3 regions of the Calothrix sp. NIES-2098 genome follow, and region 1 is predicted to be linked to each of the others. Evidence: riboswitches for the same ligand, from Rfam matches in the RefSeq annotation. Region 1 holds a riboswitch; each other region holds the start of a gene.
What was found. Region 1 has a riboswitch for cyclic di-AMP ahead of AACU33_RS11795 (glycosyltransferase). Riboswitches for the same ligand answer to the same signal wherever they lie in the genome.

Region 1 (10,298 bases):
ACTCGCTTTTACTGCCATAAAGTAGGTATCCATCCCCACCTAACACATTGCAACCAGCAAGCAAGGCCTTGATTTGCAATGATAACTGACTATATACGATCGGCTTCACCCACCGAAGGCGATCGCATTTAATAATTTACTACTGTTTGTTGGTCAATTTACCGTAGTTTGTTACATAAAAAAGCTTTGCACACTTTTCTCCTAAAATCAAGGGCTGTCTTAATAAAAGTTAAAAATTATCAAACAGGGTTGTAATTACTAACAAGAACTTACAGGTCAGCAAATAGTTGTATATCAATACAGCTATTTTTAGTAACTTCTCTTTCTTCAATCTAAAAATCTGCAAAATATAAACTTAATCTTAATGTTTTTGTATCCATCAATACATATTTGCTCAAGCTTTTATTGGATGCTACTATTTTGTAAAATATAAATTGCTTTAAATCGACCGACTTATAGTAGATTAATAGTAAATCACAACTCAAGTAACTTCTTACGATTTATAAAATAATTAGCATCACACCGATCGCTGAAGAATTAATGACTCTCCAGTAAGAAGTTGCTCATAAATTCTCCGAACTAAAATTGATTCACAAACAAATTAATGTTAAAGAAGCTATTCTGCCACCTGAGCAATATGCAGCTTCGTCACTCAAAAGCTAATAATTCGTAATTATGACCAATCCAACTGAGTTATTCCATCGTCGTTATGGTGTAGATGCATTTAATGCAGATATTCCTTGGAATGAGACAATATCTAATTTGCTGTCTCACCGTTCGATTCGTGCTTACCTGAACGATCCCCTCCCAGCAAACACCTTAGAAACATTGATAGCAGCGGCACAATCTGCATCAACTTCCTCAAATCTCCAGACGTGGAGTGTAGTTGCTGTCCAAGATCCCCAACGTAAGGAGAAGTTATCGCAGTTAGCGAATAATCAAGCACATATTCGCCAATGTCCTTTATTTTTGGTGTGGTTAGCAGATTTGGCAAGATTGGCATACATCGCCGAAAGTCAAGGATTACCTCATGAAGGCTTAAATTATCTGGAAATGTTTTTGGTAGCGGCTATAGATGCAGCATTAGCCGCACAAAATGCGGTTGTCGCCGCGGAATCTCTAGGTTTGGGAACAGTTTATATTGGCGCGTTGCGCAATCGTCCAGAAGCAGTGGCTGAGGTTTTAAACTTACCGCCTCATGTTGTTGCTGTATTTGGGTTATGTGTTGGCTATGCAGATTCATCTGTAAATGTGGAAATTAAACCGCGTTTACCCCAAGTAGCGGTATTGCATCAAGAGACTTATCAATTAGAGAAACAAGATGAAGCGATCGCAGATTACAACCAAATCATGAAAGCATTCTATAATTCCCAACAGATGAATGTTCCTGGGGATTGGTCAGAACACTCAGCTAAACGGATAGCGTTTATTGAATCTTTATCAGGACGCGATAAGTTGCGGGAAGTTTTGAATAATTTGGGGTTTGAGTTGCGATGAACAAATGCTGGGTACTGAACCAGAGAATCAGTACCCAGCACCCAATCTCTATTAATTAGAGGAGGACACTTGCGGAATGCGGGTTTCCCACGCCAATTGCTACAGCGCAGAGAGTGTTTGAGATTTAGACTGTTTGCAGTTGCAGGGTTTTTTGGAATAGTTCTAAAACCTTTTGCCAAGCGTCGGCGGCGGCTTCGGGATTGTAGCTGGCGCGATGGTTGCAGAAAAAGCCATGCTCTGCACCTTCATAGCGGAAGATTTTATGAGGAATTTGATGTTTCTTGAGTTCGGCTTCAATTTGTTCTGTGTGTTCTAGAGGGATTCCTCGATCTTCAGTACCAAAGAAGGCGTAAATGGGGCCTTTAATCTCTGAAGTATGAGTGATAGTAGGTTCACCACCACCAGGTATAGAGTTGGTAATTCCGCCACCGTAGAAGGAAGCTGTAACTTTAATATCTGGCAGAGTAGCTGCTAAGTACACAACATGACCACCAAAGCAGAAACCAATAGATCCAATTGCATCTTTTTGGACATTTGGCAGAGTTCTCAAGTAAGTAATTGCAGCTTGAATATCACTCAAGATTTCTTCTGCTGTGGTTTGTTCTTTATAGCCTCTACCACGTTGGATATCTTCTGGGGTATATTGAGCCTCGAAACCAGGAGCAGTGCGTTGATAAAGTGCGGGAGCGATCGCTACATATCCTTCTTGAGCCAACTTCTCTGCAACTTCCCGAATATGAATATTTACTCCAAAGATTTCCTGAATCACGATCGCGGCGGGGAATTTTCCCTCTTTTGCAGGTTCAGCTAGGTAAGCATCAATTTGCAAATCGCCGTTTGGGACTTTAACTTGAGTTGTGCGAATTCCTGTGCTTGTCATTTGAGAATTTAGCCTACAATCTCGTTGAAGGTGGATTGCTATTATACTAATACTGCTGTAAATCTATCGATTTACCGTATTTTATAACAGCATCATTTCACAACCCCATCAGAAAGGCAAGTACTTTAACCAAAATCCCAAGCAGTCAAGTAATTAAAACTGCTACGCTCTGAACTACGGACAGTTTGACAGCAGTAAATGTCTTCCTCTGCCTAAGGCAAAAATTATCTCTCAATCATCATCCGAGGTATCGATGAAATCCTCACTACTTCCTTCTTTGCCTTGTCCCATTAGAAGCTCAAATAAATGATTCAGCCGTTTTACCCCACTGAGAATAATTAAAGTCAGTAATCCCCCAATTAAACCCATTTGCCACAAACCACAGCCGATTGCTGCTCCTAACCCAGCCGCAGTCCATACACAGGCGGCTGTCGTTAATCCCCGCACTTTTGGCCTCTCAGACTTTCTGGGAGACTCTTGTAAAATCAATCCGGCTCCGAGAAATCCCACCCCAGTAGCTACACCCTGAATTGTCCGGCTCAAGGCGTTGGTAGCTGCATAAGGACTATCACCCTCAGCCTGCAAAGGAATCATCACAAATAATGCTGCTCCCATACTTACCAACATGAATGTTCTCATTCCTGCTGGTCTACCCCCCTGCTGACGATTGAATCCAATCATGCAACCAACCACAAGGGCTAGAACTAATCTGAATGCTATGTGCGGCCAATCGTCGGGGGTAAGAAGCATATCTCCCATTATTAGATTCCTTCTTTGAGATATAAAAATTTATCAGTAAAAATTTAACTACTGTAAGTCAATAGGTTTAATTGATATTAACGCAAGTTTAACAAAAGATTAAAAATAAGTAAATTAATATACATAGATCTGCTATAAAAAATACGCTAAATTTATCGACTTAACGTATTTAAAGCTACAATTCATCAACTTAAGAAGATGTTTGAAAAGTTCCAATTTGAGTAAAAAAGCTCTCAGGCATAAGCTGTATAAACATCAGAACAGCAGCATTGAGAGCGAGAGCTAACTAATACCAATTTGAAAATCGGCGTTAATTCTCCCAAACTGGACTAAAATTTACATAGCTAAATAGTAGTTAATCTATTGTAATGAATCCCTACACTATCCTAAGTCAGAGCGAACTTCAGCGTGTTAGTGATGGTATGACCCGACCTCTGCTAGAAAATTGCGAGACAGCCTCACACATTCTTGTTTTAGTCTGGCCACAACTTGGGGATTTTGATAGTTTGGAATATGCGTGGTGGTTACAGCGCGAAGCTAAAAAATTCCCTCCTGAAAAACTCGCTATTCGTGCAGTGGGAATTGGCGATCGCACTTCTGGAACAAGATTCTGTCAATATACAGGATTTCCACCCCAAAATTTATTTATTGAACCGAATGCAGAACTACATCAGCAACTCCAACTTTATTCAGGGCTGAATCTTTCTGTACCTGGAATTTCTGTTTCTGTGAAAGCTTGGCTAAATCTATTGTTAATGTGTGCAGGGTTTGGAAGTCCGGGAACGCTAAGAGAAGTTTTTCGGGGATACAAAGGAGATCGTCAAACACCTCAACTAATTGAAGATGATGAAATTATTCAAGGTACTCCTCTACCTACTTTTAAAGGCTCGTTTTTCAAATTAGCTGGCGGTAGTGGGTTTCAACGTCCCTTTGAATTAGCTACTCTCCGGCTACGGAATATGGTGGAAGTTCTGAGTAATTGGCAGACTTATGTACCTAATTCTGCCTACTTAACTCAGCGTGGTGGAACTTTTCTGTTTGATAGCAAAGGCCAGTTACTTTACTCACATCGAGATCCGGGAATTCTGGGCTTTGCTGCTAATATGAGTCAGCCCCTGTCATTTTTATCCTCAATCGAAACAGATAGCTTTACCTCCAATTACTGATTCCTATAGTACCGCAGGTAGCAAGAAAGGCGATCGCATCACTTTGCATAGCCAGCTGGTAGTGGATGTTAGTAATCCTAAAGCCTGCAACTGAACTTTCCATCCAGCTGTTATACCAAATCAAATAACATTTGTGACACATCAATAATATTCTAGAGGGCACGGCAGTGCCGTGACCCTACAATCTGTCGCATTCTTTTTTTTAATTGGTATTACCTAGTAGGACTGAAATTTGTTTAAGTTCCACTAAAAATAGGAGAAAAAAAAGCTTTATAACTGTCAATCAACCTACATCAAGCACAAATTTTGAAGAATTAGTGCAAGTAGGTTCAAAAATCAAATCGGATTGCGATAGACATTAATTACTCAATTAAAGAGTAAAAAATTTGGCGTTGCTGAATGAATGTATGAATTAGCCGTATGCATTTGAAATTGTATACTCTGATTCAGCAACACCGAAAATTTAATTGAGTGTATCTCCTATCTCCTGAGTAATTTTGATTTGCTCTTGACTACACTTCATCAATTCATAGAGATCGTAGGCATATAATTCTTCATGATTTGGCTCACTACTTAAGCTTGTTGCTACTATTGGATCGCCATAACCATTGGTTTTCCCAATGAGTAAAAGCTTTTGACCTGCGTACTCTCCAATTAACTTGAAATCACTTTCAGGAAAAAAACTTACATCAGTTAAAAAACTCCGGTTTTGAACGGGCATTTCTACTCCTACTGACTTCAAGACGTCTTACCATTCAAGTTTTTGTTATAGATGAAATGAAACACCACCTATCAAAAACTTATGAATTTTTTACTTTTATCCAACTGGAGTACAAATCTTCAATAAATCTGCTGTAACTACCATCTTCCTGAGATTTTTTCAGCATTACTTTCAAAGTAGTAAGATAAGCACCATTTATGAGTTGATGTCCGTAACCACAAACTTGACCAATTTGCCCTGTTGTTTGATGCAAGGCATTATCTCCAATCTGTAACATGGCTGTAATTCCTGAATTATCTGGTTAAGTGTTGAATACTTGACTATTTGTGAATGCAACAATTTAGTCTTAAGCAATCAAAGTTATGCTGCAATTTGAGATTTTATTGAAGATTTAGCTGATGTTTGAGTCAGCAAATGAGTGTACAACCGATTTAATCCAGAGGCGACACTATTCCAGCTAAAGGCAACTTCAACCCTTTTTCGACCAGCTTCACCTAATCTGTCTCGCCAAGCCGGGTTTGTCAGAATCCGGTCTATCGCAGAGGCAAAACTAGATTCATGTTCGGGTGGCGCTAATAGCCCTGTAACTTCTGGTATGACTGTGAACTTTAATCCACCAACATTACTGGCTACTACTGGAGTTCTACTCGCCATTGCCTCAATTGCTACTAAACCGAAGGGTTCATAATGGCTGGGTACTACGCAAACATCAGCAGCAGCATAATAGTAAGGCAGAATAGTTTCATCTAGGCGACCAGGAAAGGTTGTGCAATCTTTTAGCCCCAGTTGAGCTACGATGTTCGCAATGCGATCGCGTTCGATGCCATCACTTTGACCAGGACGGCTACCACCACCAATTACTAATTGCAGGTTAGCTTTACCCCTTAAACTTGATTCTGCAATTGCTCTGACTAAAGTTTCAATTCCTTTACGCCGATCGAAACGACCAACATAAAGAACCATCTTGACATCAGGAGCAATTCCTAAATGTTGACGTGCAACAGACCGTTGAATTCCTCCAAATTGATCGATATCCGTTCCACAAGGAATGATTTCAATCCGTCCGTTTCTAGAAACAAGTAGCTGCATATGTTTCTTCTCTTGAGGACTGGTAGCAACTACGCAATCTACTGTTTCTAAACAAGCTTGTTCTACAGCTAATCTTTGAGTAGCAATCAGAGGCACATTTCTAATACTTCTATATTTTACTGCTCCTAAAGAATGGTATGTATGCACCTGGATCAATGGTTGCTGCTTTTTCAATTCCATACCTACCCACGAAGACAACCAATAGTTGGTATGAATTAGAGAGTAGTTGTATCCTTGGCGCTGCTGAAATTGTTGAAACTGGTCAATAAATTCAGGTAAATACTCAAACAAATCGTCTCGCCCAATAAACTGGGCTGGCCCAGTTTTTAACCTAATAGTCCGACAGTTGCTGCTATGTTGCACGATTCCTGCTTGTTCAGGATCGCTACGACGTGCGAACATATCTACTTGCCAGCCAAGCTTTGCTAGGGCAAGACCTACTTGACGCACATATACGTTTTGTCCACCAGCTTCTTCTTGACCAATTTCAGCAGCAGGGTCGCCATCAACAGATATTAAGGCGATACGACGGTCTTTATTTGTGAACATAGTAAACTTTTACCTCAAGGCAACTAGTCTGCCTCAGATGCCAGAAACATAGGTTATATTTTCCTTGCCTCAGGATCGAGGGCAGGTACAACGAAGCGCAAAGTTACCAGCCAAGGATACTGACGAGACAAAGCATTGATTTTAATTATGCTGCTCGTTCAATCTCCTCTCAATGCCGACGAAGTTAGCTGACGGGCTAGAACTGAGAGATGTTCTTCTCTAGATAATTCTGGCTTTGTGTTTGAAGTTTATGCTTCACACTTTAGCTTTGAACTGTCTCAGAGATACGCCCCAAACTTGGTTCCTCCGTTCCTTGTTTACTTCCATAAATAAATGTCTATGGAAAAAACAATGGATTAGGCAGACTGATTTAATTTTTAGCAATTTTAACTTTCATCTGTTAGCAATGTCAAGTTAATGACCAGAGAAATTATGATAAGTGCCGCATTTATTTGTTTATGACTTATCTTTATCAATCCTAATAATAGGTTAGCTGACACAACAGTAACACTACCATTAGATATATAAAAAATCTTCCGCATAGTTCTAATTTCAGTTAGCAACAAGATAGCTATCTCACAGAAGACGAACGCTAGCAAATCAAATTAGGGTCTTTAATACAGAGGGTTAACCTTAATTATTGATTACATTTAATACTGTTGATAATATCTATGCACTAGGGATGTGTAGATCGCCCAAACCCAGCATCAATAAGTGTACCCATTTGCTCGAAAGTCTTGAGGCTGAGGCAATGGGTAAGCATCAAATTGCTTGCAGTTTTGCTTTATCTGTGCGATCGCTAGATTAAATAAATTTTGAGCCGCAACAGCGCGATCTATTGCCGCTAAAATTCGCTTAAACGGTATTTTCTTTAAACTATCTCCAGGTCGAGGCAGGTGAAAAAGCAAGACATTGCGATACCAGCGATCGAAGACAAATACCCTATACCCATTTTCATACATGGTGCTGAAGTTGACTCTTGACTTTTACATAAAATATGCGAAGCTAATATTTAGCTTGTCTAAATATTGAGAGTGCATCAAACTCGTGACTAGACTTACGGGAAACACTGGTTTATCGGAATCTTCTGCTAGTAGCCCTCAAGCGGTGATTTTAGAAACGCAAGGACTGACGCGTTACTTTGGTAAAGCTGTTGCTGTCAATGATTTGAGTATCACGGTAAAACAAGGTGAGGTATTTGGCTTACTCGGCCCCAATGGCGCGGGTAAAAGTACAGCAATTAAGATGTTGACTACCCTATTGCCCCTAAGTGCAGGGAGCGCAACCATAGCTGGCTATGATGTGACTCATCAGGCGGCTGCTGTGAGGCGGCTATTTGGCTATGTACCGCAAGCGTTGTCTGCTGATGGTAGTCTGACAGGTTACGAAAACCTGTTAATCTTTGCCAAGCTATACGATATTCCTGTGAAGCATAGGCAAAGGCGTATTCGGGAAGTACTAGATTTCATGGGTTTACAAGACGCAGCCCATCGCTTAGTACGTAACTATTCTGGTGGCATGATTCGCAAGTTAGAAATTGCTCAATCGATCATGCACCAACCCAAGATTTTGTTTCTAGATGAACCGACTGTAGGACTAGATCCGATCGCCCGGACTCAAGTATGGCAACTCGTACAACAACTGCGTGTAGATTACGGCACAACCATATTTTTAACTACTCACTTTTTAGAAGAAGCCGATAACCTGTGTAACCGCGTGACGATTATGCAGCAAGGCGAAGCTGTGATTACAGGCGCACCTAGCGATTTAAAAGCTGCTTTGGGTAAGCCGAATGCAACCTTAGACGATGTCTTTATTCATTACACAGGGGATCAATTAACATCAGGAGTCAACTACCGTGATACAGCCAGAACCAGACGTACAGCTCAACGGTTGGGTTAAGCCAAAAGCTACTCGCCGCGCCAATTTGATTTCTACAATTATTCAGATATTTACAAAAACCCTGGTGATTGCCGAGATGGAAGTGCGGAAACTCCGGCACGATCCTACCGATTTAGTAGTCCGAGCCGTGCAACCATCACTATGGCTGTTGATTTTTGGGCAAGTATTTACCCGGATTCGAGCAATTCCCACAGGCGACTTACCTTATCTAGACTTCATGGCGGCGGGTATATTGGCGCAGAGCGTGTTATTTGTCGCAATTTTTACAGGCGGTATGACGCTGATCTGGGAGCGAGATTTAGGAGTTGTCCACAAATTCCTTGCCAGTCCAACGCCTAGAGTGGCGATGGTGTTAGGTAAATCGCTGGCTTGTGGAGTTCGTTGTTTATCACAAGTATTTGTTATTTACGTAATAGCACTACTATTAGGGGTGAAACTTAATTTTCATCCTGTAGCTTTTTTACAAGTGCTATTGATTGTCATGCTGGGAGCAGGTTGTTTTTGCACATTTTCTCTGATAATTGGTTGTTTGGTAAAAACCAGAGAACGGATGACGGGAATTGGACAGTTGTTAACGATGCCGTTATTTTTTGCTAGTAATGCCATCTATCCTATTTCCCTAATGCCCGACTGGCTAAAGTTTATCTCTCACGTTAATCCTTTAACTTATGCAGTGGATGCTCTACGCGGCACAATGTTAGCAAATGGAACGAGTATTTATGGCTTTGGTTTAGACTGTGCAATTCTCTTGTTAATATTAATCGCCTTGACCTTAATGTGTGGAAGACTTTATCCACGAGTAGCAATGTAGTTAGGAGCATAGCATATGGCCCTCGGTAAACCTTTGCAAGGCGCAACTTCCCAAGAATGTGCTGCCAGAGTAATGGATACAATTCCGTTAGTGATGCGATTTATCCGGGCGGATATGCGAGCTTACAGTGCCACTTCTTTATCTATACCGCAGTTGCGATCGCTAGCATTTCTCAACCGCAGTCCAGGTACTTCACTATCTGATTTAGCAGAGCATTTAGGTGTCACCTGTGCGACAGCATCAGCAACCACAGAACGGCTAGTAAAACGCCACTTGGTGCAACGCATCAACGATCCGCAAGAAAGACGGCGAGTTATCCTGAATCTTACTGAAGAGGGAAAGCACCATTTAAAACAATCCCAAGACCAAACTCGCGCACATATTGCCGACCTTTTGGCAGGCCTTACACCAGAGCAAGTTTCCAATATTGAAGAAGGGTTAGCGCTACTAAAAAATGTCTTCGAGCAAACAGAAAGCAAACCTCCCCAACGCTAAGTCTGCAAAACACGATCCTTTTGCAGCATTGAGGTTTCGAGATTATCAACTATTTACTACTGGGCGTGTACTCTTGTTCACTGGCTCACAAATGCAGACTGTGGCCATTGGCTGGGAACTCTACGATCGCACAAATTCAGCTTTAGCATTAGGTGGTGTTGGGTTAGCTCAAGTCTTACCGATGATTGCCCTCACCTTGATTGCTGGGGATGTGGCTGATAGGCGCGATCGCAAACTCACGATGTTGCTATCAGTATTTTTATTAGTCTTATGTTCCCTAGCTTTGGCTGTACTTTCTTGGACTAAAGGCGCAGTAATTTTATTTTATGCCTGCTTAGTTTTTACAGGAATTGCGAGAGCGTTCTTGAAACCTGCCAGCGATGCCTTGATGTGGCAATTAATACCCGTTAGTGCTTTTACCAATGCAGC
Region 2 (10,298 bases), 3.1 Mb from region 1:
CCATAGCATCTCTCCACAGTTTGAACAGCATATCTAGCGCCAGATAGAAATTTTGCTAGCCAAAGGGAAAGTCTTCATTACTAGCGATTTGCGGCATCACATCAATAGCTATCAGGATTTTGAGAAAAATTGATTCGGCTAGCTATTTATTGACGGGCACTTTTATTAAAAGTAATTGCCTAATTTTAATGCTCTCTAATGTTATCTACGTTACATTTATTTACAACTATTCTTTTTACACCATCTTCAGGAGGATATATTAGCTGCCACAGCTTTTATCGATCTTCCACAAGAAATGCTTAGTGTTTGTGCCTATAGACAGAAAGCAAACAATTTATAAAACGTTACATTTAAATTAAGCAAGCAATTGTTGAGAGAAAAATGGAAACTAAATCTTCCAGCGTTTTATCAACAATTGCCACAGAATATAACGACGCGATCGCCATGCTTTTATCTGAGGCTGAACACCCCAAATAGAAATATAAAACTGTAATTTTGCAACGATCGTTTTTCTTGCTTATTTACTGTGGGATTTAGCTGGATATAGCATCTTGCGCGATGTCGGGCATCCGATCGGTTACTAAAGATTCAATCCGCAAAAAAGCTGAATTTGGAGTAGAAAAAATGGAAACTCGCCCCTCTACTGAATTACCATCTGTTGCTACAGAATATAACGGCGTAGATCGCAATGCTTTTCTTTTTGGTTGGACTCCCCAAGCCGAAATCTGGAACGGTCGTTTGGCGGCTATTGGTTTCGTTGCTTATCTATTGTGGGATTTAGCAGGATTTAGCGTTCTGCGCGACGTATTGCACCTCATCGGTTACTAAAGATTCAATCCGTAAAAAACCGCTTGTTTTTGGAGACAAAAAAATGGAAACTCGCCCCTCTACTGAATTGCCATCTGTTGCTACAGAATATAACGGCGTAGATCGCAATGCCTTTCTCTTTGGCTGGACTCCCCAAGCCGAAATTTGGAACGGTCGTTTGGCGGCTATTGGTTTCGTCGCTTATCTATTGTGGGATTTAGCAGGATTTAGCGTTCTGCGCGACGTATTGCATCTCATCGGTTACTAACAATTAACTTCACAAAAAACCGCTTGTTTTTGGAGACAAAAAAATGGAAACTCGCCCTTCTACTGAATTACCAGCAGTTGCCAAAGCTTATAATGGCGTAGATCGTAATGCTTTCATCTTTGGCTGGAATCCTCAAGCTGAATTATGGAATGGTCGTTTAGCAGCTATTGGCTTCCTTGCTTATCTATTGTGGGATTTAGCAGGATTTAGCGTTCTGCGCGATGTACTGCACATCATTGGCTATTAATTCCTAAATAATTAATGAGAAACTTAGATTCTCGGCTTTTGCAAAAAGTCGGGAATTTTGGTCTTTGAGACACGCTCATAAATTATTTATGTTCTGGTCTTAGTAGACGAAACCAAAATCGAGAACCACCTTCAGGACGGGGTAAATAACCAATTTTTCCTCCCCAGCGTTCTACTGTAATTCGGCAAAAATAAAGCCCAAGACCGGCTCTACCCGATCTATTTTTACCTTGGGCAAATTTTTGAAATAAGGTATCTGCGATTTCTGGCGCTACTCCTGTACCCCGATCGTCAACTGTCACTAGCACAGAGTTTTCATCCTGTTGTAAACCAATTTCCACAGTAGAATCTGGTGAGCTGTGGCGTAGTGCATTTTCTACTAGATTTGAAATTACCCTATCTAAACGCGAGCGATCGCCAACTACTCTCCAGTCTGCTGTGAAGTCAATGTTGTTCGCAAGCCGTAATTGCATATTGTTGAGGGCGAAACTCGGACTTAACAGCTTGATTACTTCCTGTACAGAAGCTAAAATATTCGGTGCTTGTTCGGGTTCGAGTGTAAATGCTTCGAGCGATCGCATCTCCGCCGAGAATGCATTTAATATCTCCCGAATCAGCATTTCTTGCTTAATTGTCTGCTGTCTGCCAATTTCTAACCGTTCTTGTCCTTTGGGTGTTAAATTTTCAAATTCTAACAGAGCAAGACAACAATTAATACTGCTTAATTGTCCTGCTATATCGTGAATAATACAATGAATTAAAACTTCTTTCTTTTGTTTATCTTTTATAAGTTGTTGATAATTTAATTGATTTTCTCTGGCTTTTTGAATGATGTATTGCTTTTCTGTATAAACATCTTCTAGTAATTGAACTAATAAAAACTTTCTATTATTTAAACAAATTGCTGAAGCTTCAAAATGATATTCTTGACCAGCTACATCGTTATCAGTCCAGAAGCCAGAAGTAAGTTTGCTAGCACTATTATTTTGCCAAAATTCCTCAGCATCAACTAAAAAATTTTTTAAAAAAGGAAACTGTTCTTCTGGAATTAAAACTTCTGTACCTGATGTCGCTCTCGGATGACAAAAGTGTTTTAACCAATTTGGGACTTTCCCAGTAATTTTAAAGGAACCGAGATTAAGTCGCTCTAACACTAGAATATTCAAAGCTGCGAATAGGTCGTCTGTGATAGAGTCAGTCATGAGTTTATGTCACCATAAATTAGTTTTTTATCCAAACTACTGCTTGAAAATTTTAATTAATTTTTCTTTTAACAAGCTAAATTCATTAAACTGTTGTTGAACGATTGCATCATGTTTCTCATCCCATGTTGCATCCAGAAATAATACCCAATCACCTTCTTCTGATGGAAAAAGATGAAGATCTGCACAAATACCGTATTCAGTTTTAATTCGTGGTAAAAATATCGGAAAATCCTCTAATGGCAGTAGACCTTCTAGAAAAAATACTTGTTCTTTGATATTTTCTCCTTTTTTTAAGTTATTAACTCCGTATACAGCTAGTTTTCCTCCCCAAGCAGATAAGCAGCCATCTTTGTTGACTAAAAGATAGGCTAGCGAGCGTTCTTCTAGAATAAAAGTCAACAAATAAGCAATAACAGCAGTGGGAATATCTAGCATTTATCCATCCATGATTTTCTCAGCAAGAGTTTGAAAAACTTCTGCTACACCTAGACCACTTTTAGCGCTGGTTTTGATCGCAGTCCAACCCTTCTGTTTGATAGCATCGATTTCTATAGGATCGATATCCCATTCCTCGGTCATATCCCATTTATTCAGTATCAAAATAAATGGTACTTTACCAATCGCTTCTTCAACTCTCGTTTGCAGGTCAAAGGCTTTTTCGAGAGTATTCTTACGGGTACCATCTACTACTAATAAATACCCAGATGAGCCTCTTAAATAAGACATCCGCACTTTTTGAAATTCATCTTCTCCATAGAGATCCCAAAGTATTAAATTGATTGTTTGATCTTGAATAGTTACTGTTTTTTTATCAATTTTTACGCCTACAGTTGTATGGTAATTCTCTGAGAAAATACTACTCACAAATCTTGCCACTAAACTTGTTTTACCTGTGGCAAATGCACCTACCATACATACTTTTTTCTGGAGCATAAATTAATAATTACTTCAGTTATCGGTGTTGTTTATAAATATTTTGAAGGAGACTTTGCGGTTAGCTTCCTGTGCCGATGCTGGTGATAAAGATGAGTTAGAAGCTATACCTACAGCATTAAATTTACTAGTGTTGATTCCTTGAGAAGTTAGATAAGATAAGATTTTATTGGCACGGGCTTGGCTAAGAAAATTGTTTCTCGCTTCAGTTCCAGTACTACTAGTGTGTCCTGTAATTTGCAGACGTATATCTTTATTAAGATATTTGGCAATATCTAAAAGCTGATTTATTTTCATCGCTAGATTAGTGAGTTTATCAGCTTCACCAGGAATAAACTCTGTTGTCCCTTCTGCAAACAATAGCGTTTCTTGTTCAATCTGCTGTTTGTATAGCTCTAATTGAATCAGTTCGCTTTCTTGAAGATTTGTATCATTGAATTGAGTGACCCCTGGAATAAAACGCCACAACTTTCGTGTTTCTAAAATCCATTGGCGAGGTGCAGAACCAGTAGCATTGAGAATGCCATTGTTATCAACTGTTAATGATACTGTTTTTGGTGGTAGGAGTAATTTCTCAGATCTTATGGTAAGCAATTGCGGATCTAATGATATGTAAGTTCGCCACTGACTAATTACTTTTTGAGGATTGAGATTTGCTTGCGGTATAAGTGTATTGGGATCTACAGCTAAAGGATCGCGCATTCCAGAAATTAAATATTTACCTTGGTGCTGCTTGGTATTAACAACTATAATTCCTGGTTGAGACTCAAGTTTTTGAATATAGGAATGCCAACGGAATTGTTCTCTGAGGGTGAAAAATCCCCAAATTCCACAGGCGATCGCTATTGTACCTAATAAACCCCACGCATAAGTATAATTTTGTTTACGTGTGGACTTCGAGCCTTCAACTAAACAAGCTTCTAAATAAGGTTTGCTAGCTGCAAATGGCTCTGTATCTCCAGTAAAATCTTTAATTTCGCTACTCAGTCTGAGGTGAATTTTGGCGATCGCATCTTGTAGAATTAACTTTAAGTCTTGAGGCGGTTTTCCTCGAATCATCGCTGCTAATACAACTTGTGGCCCTTCTTCCACCCAAATAGTGAGTTCTCCAAACTGCAAACTGTGCAGTCCTTCTTGTTTTTCCACATTGAAAGAATCTTTGACAAAATCTTGGATAGCTGTCAACATCGCTGAAACTAAATCCGGATCTTGAGTTGTCACCCTAGGCGCTACGATATGCTGCAACAATAATCCAGTTTGTTTATGAATCAAGAATACTTGTTCTACGCGATAAACCAGCGTCCGTAGTAGGATAATTTCGGCAAATGATTTTCCCGTGCGTTTTGCTTCTAGCCGCCATCGCAAACTCTGCGGTGACAAGCTATGTTCCAGAGTTTGATTCAAAGATTGCATCATCTCTTCCAGCGCGGTGGAAATCGCCTTGCGCGTGGCTGGCCCCACTATTGGAAAGAACGCCTCTGAAAGTATATTGTGGTCTTGTTTGACTGAGGAATGAATTGCTGTTTCTACAGTAGATACTATTGCTTCCCCCAATTGTTTATCTTCCTTTGACCGCAAAATTACCGCTTCAGGAAGCAGACGGCTGATATCTTCTGCTTGAATTTGGGGGTTATTTAATCGTTCGTAGAGTTTGTTAAGTTGAGTTGGTTCAACACCAAGAAGTAAACTGCGAAGTGTACTTAATTCATCGCTGCTTTTTAGCGGAAGTTCTGTAGCTGGGGGAGTGCTTTCCACTTTAGGCGACTGCGTTAAGCGCTGGGTTTCGCGCTTACTTGCAGAAGTTACAGTCAAGCTGGTTTGACTACCGTTAGTTTGTAATTTAGGGGATTCTTTAGATATTTCATTCGTGGATTTATTACTCATGTTTCAAATCCCCCGATTGACAATTAATCATTAAGTTTCGCTTTTTTAATTGTATACATTCAGCGACTATAATATTTGCCATAAAGCAATTTCGTTTTTTAATTTATAATTTCTCAAGATATATCCATTATCTAAAATTAAAAATTTAGCAAGGAGAGAGGAAAAAATCTTATCTCCTTGCTTTAAATTAAGACTTCATATCAGAGTTCAGCCTGATAGCTAGTTCTGTAAACAGAGATGCAAGCTTGGAACGGTCAGTTTTGTCTCTGCGCAGTTCTTGAGATTCCCTCTCCAGCAAAGTCAGGATTTCCTGATATTTTTGTCTAATATCATCTTGCAGGCTATTAGCTTGGTTGAGGATATGTTCGCGCAGTTCCCGCTGGCTATTAGTAGTTTGTTCATCAAATTGAGCAAATTTTTTTTCTAAAGAAATAGCCTGATTTTTATGATCCTCAGCAAGTGCTTTCAAACCTGCATCTCTTTCTAGTTGCTCGTTTTTTAAACGTTCTGTTAAAGACTCAACTTCTTTTTTGATATATGTTTCTAAGTAATCTAAACGTTTTTTTGTCTCATCTCGCACGTTAGTTAATTCCTTAACTAGGCGTTCTTCTAAGCGGGCGAACCTTTTTTCTACCTCCCTGACTTGGTTCCCAAAAAGAATATCCCTGACTCTATCTAAACTGTTAAGTTCGCTCAGATTTGTACCATTCAATTGTAATTTGTTGTTCTCTTGAGTTGACCCCCCTTCCCCTAGCTCTCTCAAATTATTATTAATATATTCTTCAGGCGGGTTCATGGGTTTAATCCTTATCCAGAGTAAAAGTAGTTGTACTTATAGTTGTTTTACCAGATTCGGCGATCAAAAATCTCTCCGTATGGTAGAATCATTGAATACAACAAACAAATGCATCCCCCCTAAGGAAGAAATGCATCTGGATACAAGTTTATATTTGTAAATATTAAGTAATAGTTAAAAAATTTATTCCTTAGAAGAGGGTTTGGGGAATTTCTACCTCTTCCCTACTTAGAGTAAAAAGCGAAACAACACATACAAAGCTGCTGCTATGAGTTGCAGTAGCATTACTGGTATCCCGTAGTGGAGAAATGTTTTAAAAGAGATCCGGCGTCCGTGTTGCTCAGAGATTCCGGCGGCGACGATATTAGAAGATGCACCTACTAATGTGCCATTACCTCCCAAAGTTGCACCAAACATCATGGCATAAAACAGCGGTAAAACTTCTGGAGGAAATTGTCCTTGAAAGTCTGATGCGAGAACAGCAGCTGGTGCTAATCCCACATTGACAACATATTGTTTCAGTAAAGGTACCATCGCCACTACTAACGGAATATTCGGAATAATACTAGATAATATCCCTATAAAAAATAATAAAACTAGGGAACCCAACAGAATATTTTTTCCCAAAATGATTGCTAATATTCCTGATAAACCGTTGATTACACCTGTCTTTTCTAATCCACCAATCAGCACAAAGATACTCATGAAAAATATTAATGTGCTCCAGTCTACATCCTTTAATATGTTATGAACTGAATCGATTTTACTCTGGTTTGATAAAAGTAAAGCTAATGCTGCACCTAATAAAGCAACAGCCGCAGGTGAGATGGGAACTGGTAAAGATTCACCTATGACAAAAAATATTAGTACAAAAGCTATAATTACTGCACCCATTGTTAAAATACGCGGATGATTAATTTGTGGGTGTGGCAATTGTTCGAGATTTTCTAGTTTTGTATGCCAAATTTTACGAAATAAAAACGGTAATGTAGCTGTGACTGTAGCAACGGCTATTACTCCACCTAAACTCAAGCGTAATAAATAATCTACAAAACTAATATTAATTGCATCACCAACAATGAAAGTAGCAGGATCGCCAACTATTGTGAGTAGTCCAGCACTATTAGCAATAAATACCATTAAAATTAATAAAGGTACAAAATTGATGCCTAGTTCTTGTGCCATTGGCGGTATTAAAGGTGCTAATAACATTACTGTTGTCGCATTGGGTAAAACTGCACAAATGGGAGTAGTAATTCCCACAATTCCAAGTAGAAGACGCTTACCATCCCCTTTAGCCAATAGCACCATTTGTGTGGCTAAGTAATCAAATATTTTGGTAGGCTCAAATGCGCGTACCAATACCATAACTCCAAAGAATAAACCTAGCGTGCCATGACTATTACCAATGTAACCAACGGCTTCTTCTAAAGTCATGACATTAGTAAAAACTAGTAATAATGCTCCTAATAAAGCAGCAATGGTAAGATGTACCCATTCTGTCATGATTAAGATAATGACAGCGATAAAAGTAATAATGCTGAGGATTGCTTGCCAATTTTCCACGCTATCTTTCCCAAAGTCTATTATTTGCATAATAGTGAAAAAAGCCACCTACGTATAGGTGACTTATTGATATAAAACTCCCATTTGATTTATGAAATTACTCGTCAAGGCAAGGAACACAAAACGGGAAACATAAAGGGAACTAGAGATATGTTGAGTTTTTTTTCAGAAATCAAACAGGAAGCCGAGGAAACTTAATTAAATGAAGAGTGACTGAACTCTTTACCAAAATTTATTCATCAATACAGTTGGGGATACCCAAAACCGCACAAGGAAAATCAAAACCTAGTGCTTTGATAATAGGATGATTAACAGATCGACAACCTATAAATAGGATATCGGCAGCTTCTAATTCCACAACTTTTTTAAGTTCTGCACCAATAGAACCAAACCTTAGATGAGATTTAAAAGAACCTTGCCATTCTTCAGCGAGACTGCGTGCTTGCCAAAGAATTTTGTCTGCTTGTTGCAAGACAGCCAAGGATTTCTCTTGTAAATGGGGTGCTATTGCTTGCAGTTTTGGTTGAGTTAAAACGGGTGTGACAGATTTAGATACATTGCTTGCCGGACATTCTAAGGGAGTGATATGTCTGGTAAAACTAGAGATATCTGAATACTGACTCTTATGCTTGTCTGTGACTACATAAACGGCTTGAACTGTTACTGGTGTGTTGGTGGCCAAGCGCGTTTGATGAGCAATCCAGAAGGCGATATCTAGCGCAGTATGACTCTTGGGAGATGCATCATAAGCGACTATTAAGTTAACTGGTTTTGCTGTCGAAGCTTGTTTAGAAAAGGTTTTTTTTGGCTCTGGTAGCAATACCATTTGCTCAATTAAGTCATCTCGACCGATGGTGCTTTGCAGGCGCACTAACATTGGCTTGATTTTCACAGCTTAACTTCTCTCCCATGAAAAAAATGAAAAATGAGAAGTAGGGTAACCAACTTTGTCCTTTTGTCTTTTGTCGTTTGTCATTGTAATTTCTTACTAATGACAGATGACTTACGACCAATAACTAAAATCGGTAAAAGAAACCCCAATAACAACTGGTATGAAAGCCAAAGTTTTTGGCGGTTCCTTCCACTGCCGACGGAGTTAGCTGACGGGCTAAGACTGGAAGGTGTCTCTCATAAAGATTAGCCCCAAACATTGGTTCCTCCGCTTCAAATCCAGAATTTGACGAATTTGAATTAGGCTACCCACTAAAAGCATCATAATCTAATTTATTCGTCTTGCGTGAAATAGCGATCGAGAAAATTCAGGGCGTGGTTGCGCAATTCAAAATATTCTTTGGAGTTGCGCATAGCAGCGCGATCGCGTGGATGAGGAAAAGGCACTTCTAAGATTTCTCCGATTGTGGCCGCGGGGCCATTAGTCATTAAGACGATGCGATCTGACATATAAATCGCCTCATCTACATCATGAGTAATCATCATTACTGCTTGCCGATGCTTTTCCCAAATATCCAATACTTGTCGCTGCAATTTACCTCTAGTTAACGCATCCAGCGCTCCAAAAGGTTCATCCATCAGCAACATTTTGGGACGAATTGCTAAAGCTCTAGCAATGCCCACACGCTGTTTCATACCACCAGAAATTTCATCGGGATATTTGTCAGCAGCCGCGGTCAAGTTTACCATTGCCAAGTGCTCATTCACAATGCTAATTTTTTCAGATCGATTGGCATTTTTTAGCACTTCATCTACAGCCAAACGAATATTTTCTCTTACTGTTAACCAAGGTAAAAGCGAATAATTCTGAAATACCATCATCCTTTCTGCTCCTGGCTGACGAATTTCTTTACCATCTAGCCGTACAGAGCCAGAAGTTGCTTTTTCTAACCCCGCTACAATTTTTAATAGCGTTGATTTACCACAACCAGAGTGACCAATTACAGAAATATATTCGTCTTCACCAATGCTGAGATTAACGCCGTCTAATACGACAAAATTACCTTTATCTGGTGTCGGATATGACTTGACTAAATTTTCGATTTCTAGAAATCCAGTGCGGGGCTTAACTTCGTTCTGGGTATTGATTGGTAATGCAGTATATTCCATCATCAAATGCTCCTGATAATTTAGTCGTTAGTCAATATTGCGACTGGGGAATTAAGACATAAAAAAGCGAGTGGGAGCGTTAGCCCTAATTTCAAAACTATTTAAATAGCCAACAGGATCGCTAGGGTCAAAACCTTTTTTATCGATAAATACTTCTTTTGGTTCTACCTTGTAATCATCTTTAGGACATTCAATACCCATTTCTGAAGCTATCTCGCGATAAAGGTCTGTTCGCCAACCTTTTTCGGCTAGCTGTTCAGCATTTTTAGGAAATTGATGAATTTGTCCCCAACGTGCTGCTTGGGTCATTAACCAGATACTTCTAGATCTCCATAAAAATGTCGAGTGTTCTCCTGGTTGTTTGGGAAGGTTGTCAGGAATATCAAAGAAAATTGTATTATCAGCAGCTTTAATGGTGCGGTCTTTACCATCAAATCCACCATAGTTGTAATTGCCGAGAATTGCTGGCCCTGTAAATTTGGTAATTGGGGCACCTGGCTTTTTCGGTTTTGCTCCGGTAAAGGAACGATCT
Region 3 (10,298 bases), 3.1 Mb from region 1:
CAGAACTTAACACGACTGCCCAAACTTTGCGTTCTGGGGGTTGATTGTCAAAGTAATTGCGAAAATCTCTACCAAAAGCTTCTAATGCACCATCGCCATATTTTTGTTGGTATTCGTACCACGGACGCAGCCCAGAATGCCACATAGCTTTGTTCATCGTCATGGCGTTACCGTGGCGGTGAATTGTCATGGCGGCGCATAAGGGTGCGTGGCGTGCGCCTTCCGCACCAATTCTGGCATTGGTGACAGCACCAGATACTACAGGTGCAGCATCCAAACGACCAAATATTAAGCCGTCGCGGGAGGTTGCCCAACTGGCTTCGCGGTTGAGTTGCACGTTCAAACCATATTTGCGGAAGAAGCCTTTTTTCCAGGCGATCGCAAATGGGGCACAATCATTTACAGGTACATAGCCGACAGTAATATCCGGCTTTTCTAAATCTTGCGATCTAACTACTGGTTCTATTGCTAAGGCTTCTTCGGTGAGTCCTCTAGCACCAGTATTCCCTTTAATGGCGCAGGAGGACAGGGCGATTGAGGCGGTTGTTGCTCCTATTCCTAAGAGAAAGTCACGTCGATTCCAGCGATCGCGATTAATATCACTCATGGCTTTAGCTATTAATTAATTCTTGCCTTATGCAGAGGTAAGAGGTTTTGAGGGTTTTGGCGTGAAAAAATCTAATTATTTAGTAACTGTGGGGCGATGGGTTACTAATTCTTGAATTTTGCTCACAGCGTAATCAAGAATTAATCCAGTTAAGCCAATTACTAATACAGCAAGAAAGACTGAACTCAGATTTAAACGGCTCCATTCATCCCAAACAAAAAAGCCGATACCAATACCGCCGGTGAGCATTTCCACAGCAACGATTACTAGCCAAGCAATGCCTAAACTAATTCGCAATCCAGTAAAAATATAGGGTAAGCTGGCAGGCCAAATAATTTTGGTAATGCGCCGCCAACGTGGTATTTCTAGTACTCTTGCCACGTCTAAATAATCTTTGGGAACGCTAGAAACTCCTAGGGCAGTGTTGATAATTGTCGGCCATAAAGAAGTGATGAAAATGACGAAAATTGCTGAAGGATCTGCCAAGTTAAATATAGCTAAGGAAATTGGCAGCCAAGCTAAAGGCGATACTGGTTTAAAAATTTGAATGATGGGATTTAAGGCTAGCATTGCCGTTTTGGACATCCCAATCAGAAATCCTAGGGGAATTGCTACAACTGCGCCTAAGAGAAATCCTAACAATACCCTTCGTAAACTGGCTATCAATAACCAACCGATTCCCAAGTTGCCCGGGCCTCTTTCATAGAAGGGATTTAAAATATAGTCTAAATTAGCAACTAGCGCCTCTGGGGGAGTGGGCATTAATTCATGGTTGAAGAGTGCCACAACCCACCACAGTAAAATTATCCCTAAGAAGCCTAAAGCAGGGAGTATGACAACATCCTTAACAAGGAAAGGTTTTGTTTTTTTCCAAGCTACTTGTCCAGCCACAGCAAAAACCGCAGCTAAATTTAGTTGCAATATCATTTAGAACCTCAACAGATGTTAAGCACGGGTACAATCATCCGAGCAGTACCAGCCTTGGACACTGATGAGATTACAAAAATGTCTTCTCTTCAGTCTCCTCTCAATGCCTACGAAGTTAGCTGACGGGCTAGGGCTGAGAGATGCCCCTCTCTTAAAAGGATGAAGTGTCAAGGGTATTAAGGATAAAGTGTAATAACACTTTTTTCTTTTTAGCCTTCAGACTTTAGCTTTTATCCTTCACGAGATACGCCCCAAGATTTGGTTCCTCCGTTCTAGCGATACCTACGGTGATGCGCTAGATTAGGCTGACTTACTCTAATTTCGGTTAATATAGCACGAGCGATCGGTAAAAATCTCTGCCTTGAGATTTAAATTGTTGATTTAAATACCCAAATTCTATATATATTCTAGGTATTCGCTATTGTTAATTTTTGTATATTTTATCACTCTTTAGTCAAGACTCGTGCTTGTAGACAGAGCTAACGCACAATCATCAAACTTCAGCGATTTCAATATTTAGCTAACAGTAAAAAATATGTCAAATATAATACAAACTGTTTTGGAATGGGAATAGCAAGCTATCAAGCAGACACAGCATTTATCTAAAAAATAAAAATTTAAAAATCTATACCTTTAGGTAGTTGCATAATTTAATTAATTATTTATTTCAATATTAATCTTGCTAAACTAATTACATCTAGAATTTTACTTATCTATCTATTTACATAATTTAACATAATGGATTTTAGTCAAGTACTGGCTGAAAAAACTGACACTATCCTTCAGAAATGGGTAATAGAGGTTCGTAAAGATCGGCATATTGAAAGCGCTGATGATTTATCTTATACAGCAATCAAAAATCATCTGCCTGAGGTACTCAAAGCAATGGTGACAGTACTTTCAAAATCTCAGGGGAATGATGTTAAGTCGATAGTGGTTGCTAGTTGGCAACATGGGCTTCTACGAGCTGCGCAAGGTTTTGACCCAGCAGAGATTGCGCGGGAATATCATTTATTACGACGAGTAATATTTGAGACTATAGAAATATCTTTATTGCAAGGAACACCAACAGCAATCGTGCGTGCTATGCGATTAATTGATACCGTGATTGATGAAGCGATCGCTCGGTGTTTCAATAGTTATTTTGAAGAACGCTTGCGGGAATTACAACAGCTATATAATTCCCTAGCACTCCATAACGAAGAACTAAATCGCTTAGTTAATAGTAATCAAGACTATCTTCATCAACTAGCACACGAACTGAAAAGTCCTTTAGCTTCAATTATTGGGTACTCAGATTTATTTTTACGCCAACAACGACAGCAAAATAGAGTAAATGATACCCAAGTTAATCTAGAACATATTGAGCGTGTGCTACGCAATGGTAGACATTTACTTCATCTAATTAACGATATTTTAGAACTCTCACGTTATGAAGCAGGCAAGGTACAACCCGAACCAGAGTTGACTAATGTTTATGAATTAATCAACAATGTATTGGAAATGTTGGAACCTCTGGCTAGGGAAAAAAACTTACCGATTGAATTGAATTGCGTTCGTGCTCCTCAACAGGTATTCACAGATCCATTAAAATTGCAACAGATTGTCACAAATCTTGTGAGTAATGCAATTCGCTACACGGAGTCTGGAAGTATTGAGATAAAGTGTGAAGTATTAGACGATCAAAAATGGGCGATCGCAGTCACCGATACCGGAATTGGTATTGCTCCAGAAAATCAAACCCAAATATTTGAACCCTATTTTCGTGTCGGTTGTAGTAATAAGTCCTTTGTTTCTGGAAGTACTGGATTAGGGTTGGCAATAGTTGCCCGACTAGTAAAATTACTGCAAGGTGAAATTAGTTTAGTTTCGCAGATTGGGGTTGGTTCTACTTTTGCTGTGAGTTTTCCCTTGCAATTAAAGATATGAGAAGTTTTTCACAGAACAAACCCGTTGCTTGGCAAGTTCTATAGCCACTTGCCGTGGTAGCATTCTAGTCTGGAAAACTTTCTCCAAAACTACCGTCGTATTGTGGCGGATTTTTTCAGCAATCGTCTGGAAAGCATCTGTGAAAGAACCACCGCGATATTCTACTGCTGCACAAATTACACCACCAGCATTGGCAATAAAATCAGGTACGAACAGAATATTCCGTTGATGGCAAAGATTTTCGGCTGCTTCTGTAAACGGGATATTAGCTCCTTGGAGAACAAGCTGAGTTTGCAAGCGGCTGACATTATCAGTATGGATTACATCTGGTCTAGCGGCTGGTATCCAGATGTCGCATTCAATATCAATAACTGCATCTCGTGCTAGTTTTTTACCATTGCGATAATTGATTACACTTTGTCCAGTATTTTTCAGTGCTATTAGTTCGTTAACATCAATACCTTGAGAATGAAATAGCGTTCCTTGGGAATCAGCAGCAGCAATTAGGATGGCTCCTTTTTCGGCTAAGAAACGAGCAGCGTGTTTTCCCACTGAACCAAAACCCTGAATTACAACTCGCGCACCATCCAAATTCAAGTTGCAGAAACTACTAGCTACCTCCGCACAAACGCTTAAACCATAACCAGTCGCTCCAACTTCATCTAGGGGAATACCTCCCTTTTCCCTTGGTAGTCCGACTGCACGACCAATTTCTTCTTTTACCCAAGCCATACATCGTTCATCAGTACCCATGTCAGGGCCGGGGATATATTCGGTGACGTCCTTAATCGATCGGGCAAAAGTACGCACTAATCTTTCTTTTTCAACCAGAGGTAGTTTTGGATCTGCCAAAATTGCAGATTTGCCACCACCGTGGGGTAACTCAGCCATAGCATTTTTCAAAGTCATTGCTCGTGCTAGTCGAAATACTTCTTCTGTCGTCACATCTACAGCCATGCGTACTCCACCGATTGCCGGGCCGCAGACAATGTTATCAACCACAACAATGGCTTTTAAACCAGTGGTAGGTTCGTAGATATGAATGACTTTGGCAGGGCCTAGATCGTCAGCAAACTGAAAGATGCTCTCTGGAAGCTGCATTATTTTACGATCTGCTTGCAGAGTCATTATTCGTAGGTGAGAAGTGTCAGATAGCATTGATTTCAACTCCTCTACTTCTATGAAATGCCCGAACTTTAACTCAGCAAGGCCTTTATCCCTTGAGCTTTTGAGCAAACAAAAGACCTAACCTTTGTAAAGCAGGCGAAACATCATCGGGTGAAATATGAACGTCGAGAATGCTGAAGGTTAGACTTGCTCGCGCCAGTTGCAGAGCTTGCTGAAATTGTTCGCTCGTTTCGATGCTGAAGCCACGACCCCCCAGTACTGCTGCTAATTGGGCATAGTTAATACTGGGAATATTGACAAATGGAGCTTGTTGATGCGCCATGACTCGCAGCGTGTTAAAAACATCGTTGTGAATGACAATGACAATCGGGTTAAGTCCCAAACGTTGAGCTGTGAGCAACTCCATACCCGTCATCTGGAATGCCCCATCACCGACTAATGCGATCGCCTGCCGCAACGGATCGGCTAATTGAGAACCAATCGCACCGGGAACCCCAAACCCCATGCTGGCATAGAATGCGGGAGATAGAAATGATGTCCCTTCCCGCATTTGGATGTCATCGGCAGCAAACAGGCTATCCCCAACATCCGTTACCAGTAAGGTGTTGCTATTAATAAATTGATTGATTTCGTAGAGCATTCCACTCATAGAAATTTTGCCCGGAGATTGAGCAACACGGGGTTTCATTGTCATGATGTCGGATAATTGCCAATGGGGTAGAGCCGTACTGCTAGACAAGGCATTAATAAAATCCTCAAACCTGACATTGGGATATTCATGATGTTTAATGCCAATGCGCTCAGAGGTTGCATAGACTGTTCTACTTGGATTTAAATGGGCAGTAAACATTCCCAAATTAATATCAGTCATGAACACGCCCAACATCAGCAGACAATCTGATTCTTCCACCGTATTCTTGACGTAGGGATCGCCCGCTTCACCGTTGTAGATCCCAATGTATTGCGGATGTCCTTCTGGAAACACAGATTTGCCTAACATGGTTGAGCAAACTGGCACACCTAATTTTTCTGCTAGGGCTATTACTTGCTGCTGTAAGCCAAAGCGATGAACTTCAGCACAGGTAAGAATCACAGGTGACTTAGCTGGTGCCAGCATTTCCAAGGTTTCCCCAACAGCTTCCTTTAAGGTATCTGGATCGGTTTGCTTGATGGGTGGTGGACGATGTTCCGCTTCTGTAATTTCTGCATAAACCAAGTCACGAGGAATTTCTAGATACACAGGACGCTTGAAGGTCATGGCGTAGTCAAGGGCGCGATGAATTTTGCTATCGGCTGTCTTTGGGTCAGTTAACGTCGTGGCGTAGACAGTGACTTCTTCGTAAACCCGTCGCTGAGTATCAAAGGTTTTGACCTTGTGGTGCAACAACTGATGCTGCTGTCGTTCCTGAATACCTGGTGCGCCACTCAAAATCACTAATGGAGACTTTTCGGCATAAGCCTCTGCAACTGCATTCACCATATTTAACCCACCAACACCGTAGGTAACTACGGCTAAACCCAAGCCACGAATTCGAGAATAAGCATCAGCAGCAAAGCCAACACTGGGTTCGTGGGTCATGATGATGGGTTCAATTTTGCTAGCGGCTAGGGCATCAAATAGCGTCAAAGCAAAATCACCAGGTATGCCAAATGCGTGTTTTACGCCCTGCTGAAATAAAATCTCAAATATATGTGGAGCTAGTTGGGGCATCTTAATTTACCTCCCCAAAGACTATGTGTGTTTGAGCAGTAACTTGACCTGCCCAAACTCAACAGGCTCAATTTCAGACTACTACAATCGTAAGAGCAAATTAAAAGTAACTAGATTTATCCCAAAAATTTTAATTAAGAGCTTGCACTAATAATCAGCAACTGTTAACTGTGTTCTTATACTTCTATTTTGAATAATTTAAAAGCAAATGCATTGTTTTTGACAAAAAAAATAACTTTTCTCGGATACTGGAGTTTTAAATAACCTCATGAGATAAGTATGGGCTGTTCAAGGTAGCAGCAAAGGAGAGAGCGATCGCTTTTTTCTGGAGAACAGTGCAAATGTTTAATTTTATTTTTAAACGCAGAGGGGCGCAAAGAATCGCAGAGTTTTCATCACCCTTCTGCCCTCTGCCATCTGCCTTTATTATCTCAATTTTTAACGCTGACTATTTATTCTCACTTCAACTTAGCTAGCGCATCCTCGGCAGCAGCCTTTTCCGCTTCTTTTTTATTGCGTCCCTTACCTTCTCCATATTCTTGATCGCCCACAAATACTTTAGCGATAAACTCTGGTGCGTGAGATGAACCACCAACTTGAACTGTGACATACTTAGGTGGAGTTGGATTAATGTTGCGTTGTACCCATTCCTGAAAGCGATTTTTTGAGTCTACATTAGAGCGAGACACAACTATTTGCTCAGGTACAGAATCAAAAAGCGGTTCTACAATTGCACGAACTGCTTCAATATTGGAATTATTATCCAAATAGTAAGCACCGATTACAGCTTCAAAGGTACTACTGAGCAAATTAGGATTTTGATAACCTCCATCTCTAATTGCACCCTTTCCTAATCGCATCCTGAAATCTAAACCCACCTCAATAGCAAATTTTGCTAACTGTTTCTCATCTACCAATGCAGAACGCCGACGGGTTAATTCATCTTCCCCTTTATGTGGATGACGATTATAAAGATACTCACCGCTTAAGAAATTCAGCACAGCATCACCCAGAAATTCTAAACGTTCATTATGTTCGCCTTCTCCTGGGTTTTCATGAACATAAGAACGATGGGTCAGTGCTTGCTTTAGTAGTGTTGCATCGCGGAATATTAGAAGCTTATGCATTTGGATAGTTTATCTTATTACGGAAATTAATTGTTGCCTCACTGTAAAAGTATAATGCGCTTACAATCATCAAAATAAATGCAAATAGTGATTATATATTTATAGTTTATTTTCGGCGATCGCACTATACAAAATGCCTAAAATTTTCTTAATATCCTTGATATAATATTCACTCAAATCAATAGAAATTATATTTCCTTCCAGCTTGAGAAATTGCCAGATAGTACCGATAGTCACAGCACCATATACAGCCTTGATTTGATTTTGATTTTTCTCGTTAAACAACTGAGCAGCTACCATTTCGGCAATACACTGCGCTAAACCAGACCTTAAGTTCTCATTCTTGCTTTCCACTAAGACAACCACCGGACTGCGTACAAGTAACTGCTCCGAAGACAGACTCAAGATAAAATCACAAAAACCGTTTAGACCGCGTTGGCTATCAACAGTAAAATCAACTCCAGAAAATAAACTTATTTGATAATTAAATTTGCGTCTAACTTCTAATAGAATTGGACTAATTATCATTTCGCTGCGAGCTTTTTCAGAACTGATAGCTACAGCTAAATCTACATTTTCTGCAAGTATAGTAGATAATAAATCGCTACATTCTTGCTCTGGAGTACTTGCAAATAATTGAGATGATTCATGGATAATTAAACCAAAGGAATCAATAACCTCACTAAGTTTGAAATCACTATAAGCCATAAAAATCAGTATGGGGTCGTTTGTCCTTTATCCCCCTCTGTGGGCAAAGTTGTCATAACACTTATTCTAAATGTGCCAGAACCTTGATATGCTAAGAGCCGAGACTAGCTATATTGCCAAACCATGCCTGCGCCTACTATCACCCCTAAAATCACTTCGTTTCCGCTAACAGCCGTAGTTGGGCAAGAAGCGATTAAACTAGCTTTACTATTAGCTGCTGTCGATCCGGGATTGGGTGGAGTAGCGATCGCAGGTCGTCGCGGTACGGCAAAATCTGTGATGGCACGTGCTATCCACGCCCTACTACCACCGATTGAAGTTGTTCCAGGCTCGATTAGCAACTGCGACCCCACTCAACCTCAAGATTGGGATGACCTACTTTTAGCAGAATACGCAGATAAAGACATTCAAGATGTCCCCACAGAAATCATCCCTGCGCCTTTTGTGCAAATTCCGCTGGGTGTGACAGAAGACAGACTTCTCGGTTCTGTGGATGTGGAACAATCGGTAAAGCAAGGCGATACAATATTTCAGCCAGGGTTACTCGCCACAGCTAACCGAGGTGTGTTGTATGTTGATGAAATTAACTTACTAGACGACCAAATCAGCAATCAGCTACTAACAGTATTATCTGAAGGACGCAACCAAATTGAACGGGAAGGGATAAGTTTTCAGCATCAGTGCAAACCGCTGTTTATTGCTACCTACAACCCAGAAGAAGGTGCATTACGGGAGCATTTACTAGATAGAATTGCGATCGCACTCTCCGCAGATGGAGTACTCGGCTTAGATCAAAGAGTACAAGCAGTCGAGCAAGCGATCGCTTATTCTCAGTCTCCCCAAGAATTTCTTCAACAATACAACGAAGACTTAGATGCGCTCAAAACGCAAATTATCTTGGCGCGGGAATGGTTGAAAGATGTCACCATTACCCACGATCAAATTACCTATTTAGTTAATGAAGCCATTCGTGGCGGCGTTGAAGGACACCGCGCCGAGTTATTTGCTGTTAGAGTCGCCAAAGCTGCTGCGGCTTTAGATGGACGCAACACCGTCAATGCAGAAGACTTGCGCCGTGCTGTGGAATTAGTAATTGTCCCGCGGGCGACAGTAGTGCAGACACCACCACCAGAACAAGCACCCCCACCACCGCCACCTCCTCCCCCACCACCAGAAAATCAAGACGAATCAGAACAAGAGGAACAGGAAGAAGAACAAGAACAAGAGGAACAAGAACAACAAGAACCACCCAGCATTCCTGAAGAATTTATTTTCGATCCGGAGGGTGTGATACTTGATGATAGTGTGCTTTATTTTGCCCAGATGGCTAAGAGGCAAGGTAAGTCTGGTAGCCGCAGCATCATCTTCTCAGAAGACCGAGGGCGCTACATTAAGCCAATGTTACCCAAAGGCAAGGTAAGACGCATTGCCGTAGATGCCACATTGAGAGCCGCTGCTCCGTATCAGAAAGCACGTCGAGAAAGACACCCCGATCGCAAAGTTATCGTCGAACAAGGAGACATTCGCGCCAAGCGCTTAGTACGCAAAGCCGGAGCCTTGGTAGTATTTGTGGTAGATGCTTCTGGTTCGATGGCTCTCAACCGGATGCAGTCAGCTAAAGGTGCAGTGATGCAACTTTTAACTGAAGCATATCAAAACCGCGACCAAGTGGCGTTGATTCCTTTCCGTGGCGAACAAGCAGAGGTATTATTACCCCCGACTCGTTCCATTGCTTTAGCACGCAACCGTTTGGAAAGGCTACCTTGTGGTGGTGGTTCCCCATTAGCGCATGGTTTAACCCAAGCTGTACGCGTTGGGTTAAATGCTCAAATGAGTGGAGATATTGGGCAAGTAGTAGTTGTAGCGATCACCGATGGGCGGGGTAATATTCCCTTAGCACGTTCCTTAGGCGAACAGCTAGAACCAGGAGAAAAACCAGATATCAAAAGCGAATTGTTAGAAATTGCTGCTAGAATTCGCGCTTTGGGGATGCAACTGTTAGTAATTGATACGGAAAGTAAATTTGTTTCCACTGGTTTTGCTAAAGAATTAGCCCAAACCGCCGGAGGTAAGTATTATCATCTACCAAAAGCGACCGATAAAGCTATTGCGGCTATGACGAAAGGTGCGATCGCTGATTTAAAATCTCGATAAATAAGTT

Region 2: linked by a shared signal. The riboswitch ahead of AACU33_RS24735 (universal stress protein) and the one ahead of AACU33_RS11795 (glycosyltransferase) in region 1 are both predicted to bind cyclic di-AMP.
Region 3: linked by a shared signal. The riboswitch ahead of ntrB (nitrate ABC transporter permease) and the one ahead of AACU33_RS11795 (glycosyltransferase) in region 1 are both predicted to bind cyclic di-AMP.

Annotation. Positions count from the first base shown of each region.
Region 1 is NZ_CAWNKJ010000001.1:2,798,220-2,808,517, forward strand. Features, by position in the region: gene AACU33_RS11765 (NADPH-dependent oxidoreductase) at 676-1,497, shown strand; gene AACU33_RS11770 (dienelactone hydrolase family protein) at 1,622-2,377, opposite strand; gene AACU33_RS11775 (MgtC/SapB family protein) at 2,609-3,136, opposite strand; gene AACU33_RS11780 (peroxiredoxin-like family protein) at 3,505-4,302, shown strand; gene AACU33_RS11785 (hypothetical protein) at 4,766-5,023, opposite strand; gene AACU33_RS11790 (hypothetical protein) at 5,103-5,300, opposite strand; gene AACU33_RS11795 (glycosyltransferase) at 5,384-6,661, opposite strand; cyclic di-AMP (ydaO/yuaA leader) riboswitch at 6,820-6,997, opposite strand; gene AACU33_RS11800 (hypothetical protein) at 7,369-7,623, opposite strand; gene AACU33_RS11805 (ABC transporter ATP-binding protein) at 7,709-8,563, shown strand; gene AACU33_RS11810 (ABC transporter permease) at 8,520-9,374, shown strand; gene AACU33_RS11815 (MarR family winged helix-turn-helix transcriptional regulator) at 9,390-9,869, shown strand; gene AACU33_RS11820 (MFS transporter) at 9,829-10,298, shown strand, end outside.
Region 2 is NZ_CAWNKJ010000001.1:5,882,193-5,892,490, forward strand. Features, by position in the region: gene AACU33_RS24690 (high light inducible protein) at 625-828, shown strand; gene AACU33_RS24695 (high light inducible protein) at 872-1,075, shown strand; gene AACU33_RS24700 (high light inducible protein) at 1,119-1,322, shown strand; gene AACU33_RS24705 (sensor histidine kinase) at 1,405-2,523, opposite strand; gene AACU33_RS24710 (hypothetical protein) at 2,560-2,961, opposite strand; gene AACU33_RS24715 (Rab family GTPase) at 2,962-3,459, opposite strand; gene AACU33_RS24720 (OmpA family protein) at 3,475-5,343, opposite strand; gene AACU33_RS24725 (hypothetical protein) at 5,531-6,139, opposite strand; gene AACU33_RS24730 (SLC13 family permease) at 6,368-7,705, opposite strand; gene AACU33_RS24735 (universal stress protein) at 7,938-8,582, opposite strand; cyclic di-AMP (ydaO/yuaA leader) riboswitch at 8,776-8,898, opposite strand; gene AACU33_RS24740 (ABC transporter ATP-binding protein) at 8,930-9,766, opposite strand; gene AACU33_RS24745 (ABC transporter substrate-binding protein) at 9,818-10,298, opposite strand, start outside.
Region 3 is NZ_CAWNKJ010000001.1:5,892,855-5,903,152, forward strand. Features, by position in the region: gene AACU33_RS24745 (ABC transporter substrate-binding protein) at 1-607, opposite strand, end outside; gene ntrB (nitrate ABC transporter permease) at 683-1,534, opposite strand; cyclic di-AMP (ydaO/yuaA leader) riboswitch at 1,624-1,851, opposite strand; gene AACU33_RS24755 (sensor histidine kinase) at 2,273-3,463, shown strand; gene AACU33_RS24760 (Glu/Leu/Phe/Val family dehydrogenase) at 3,452-4,621, opposite strand; gene AACU33_RS24765 (alpha-keto acid decarboxylase family protein) at 4,677-6,302, opposite strand; gene rnc (ribonuclease III) at 6,761-7,429, opposite strand; gene AACU33_RS24775 (hypothetical protein) at 7,529-8,137, opposite strand; gene bchD (magnesium chelatase ATPase subunit D) at 8,261-10,291, shown strand.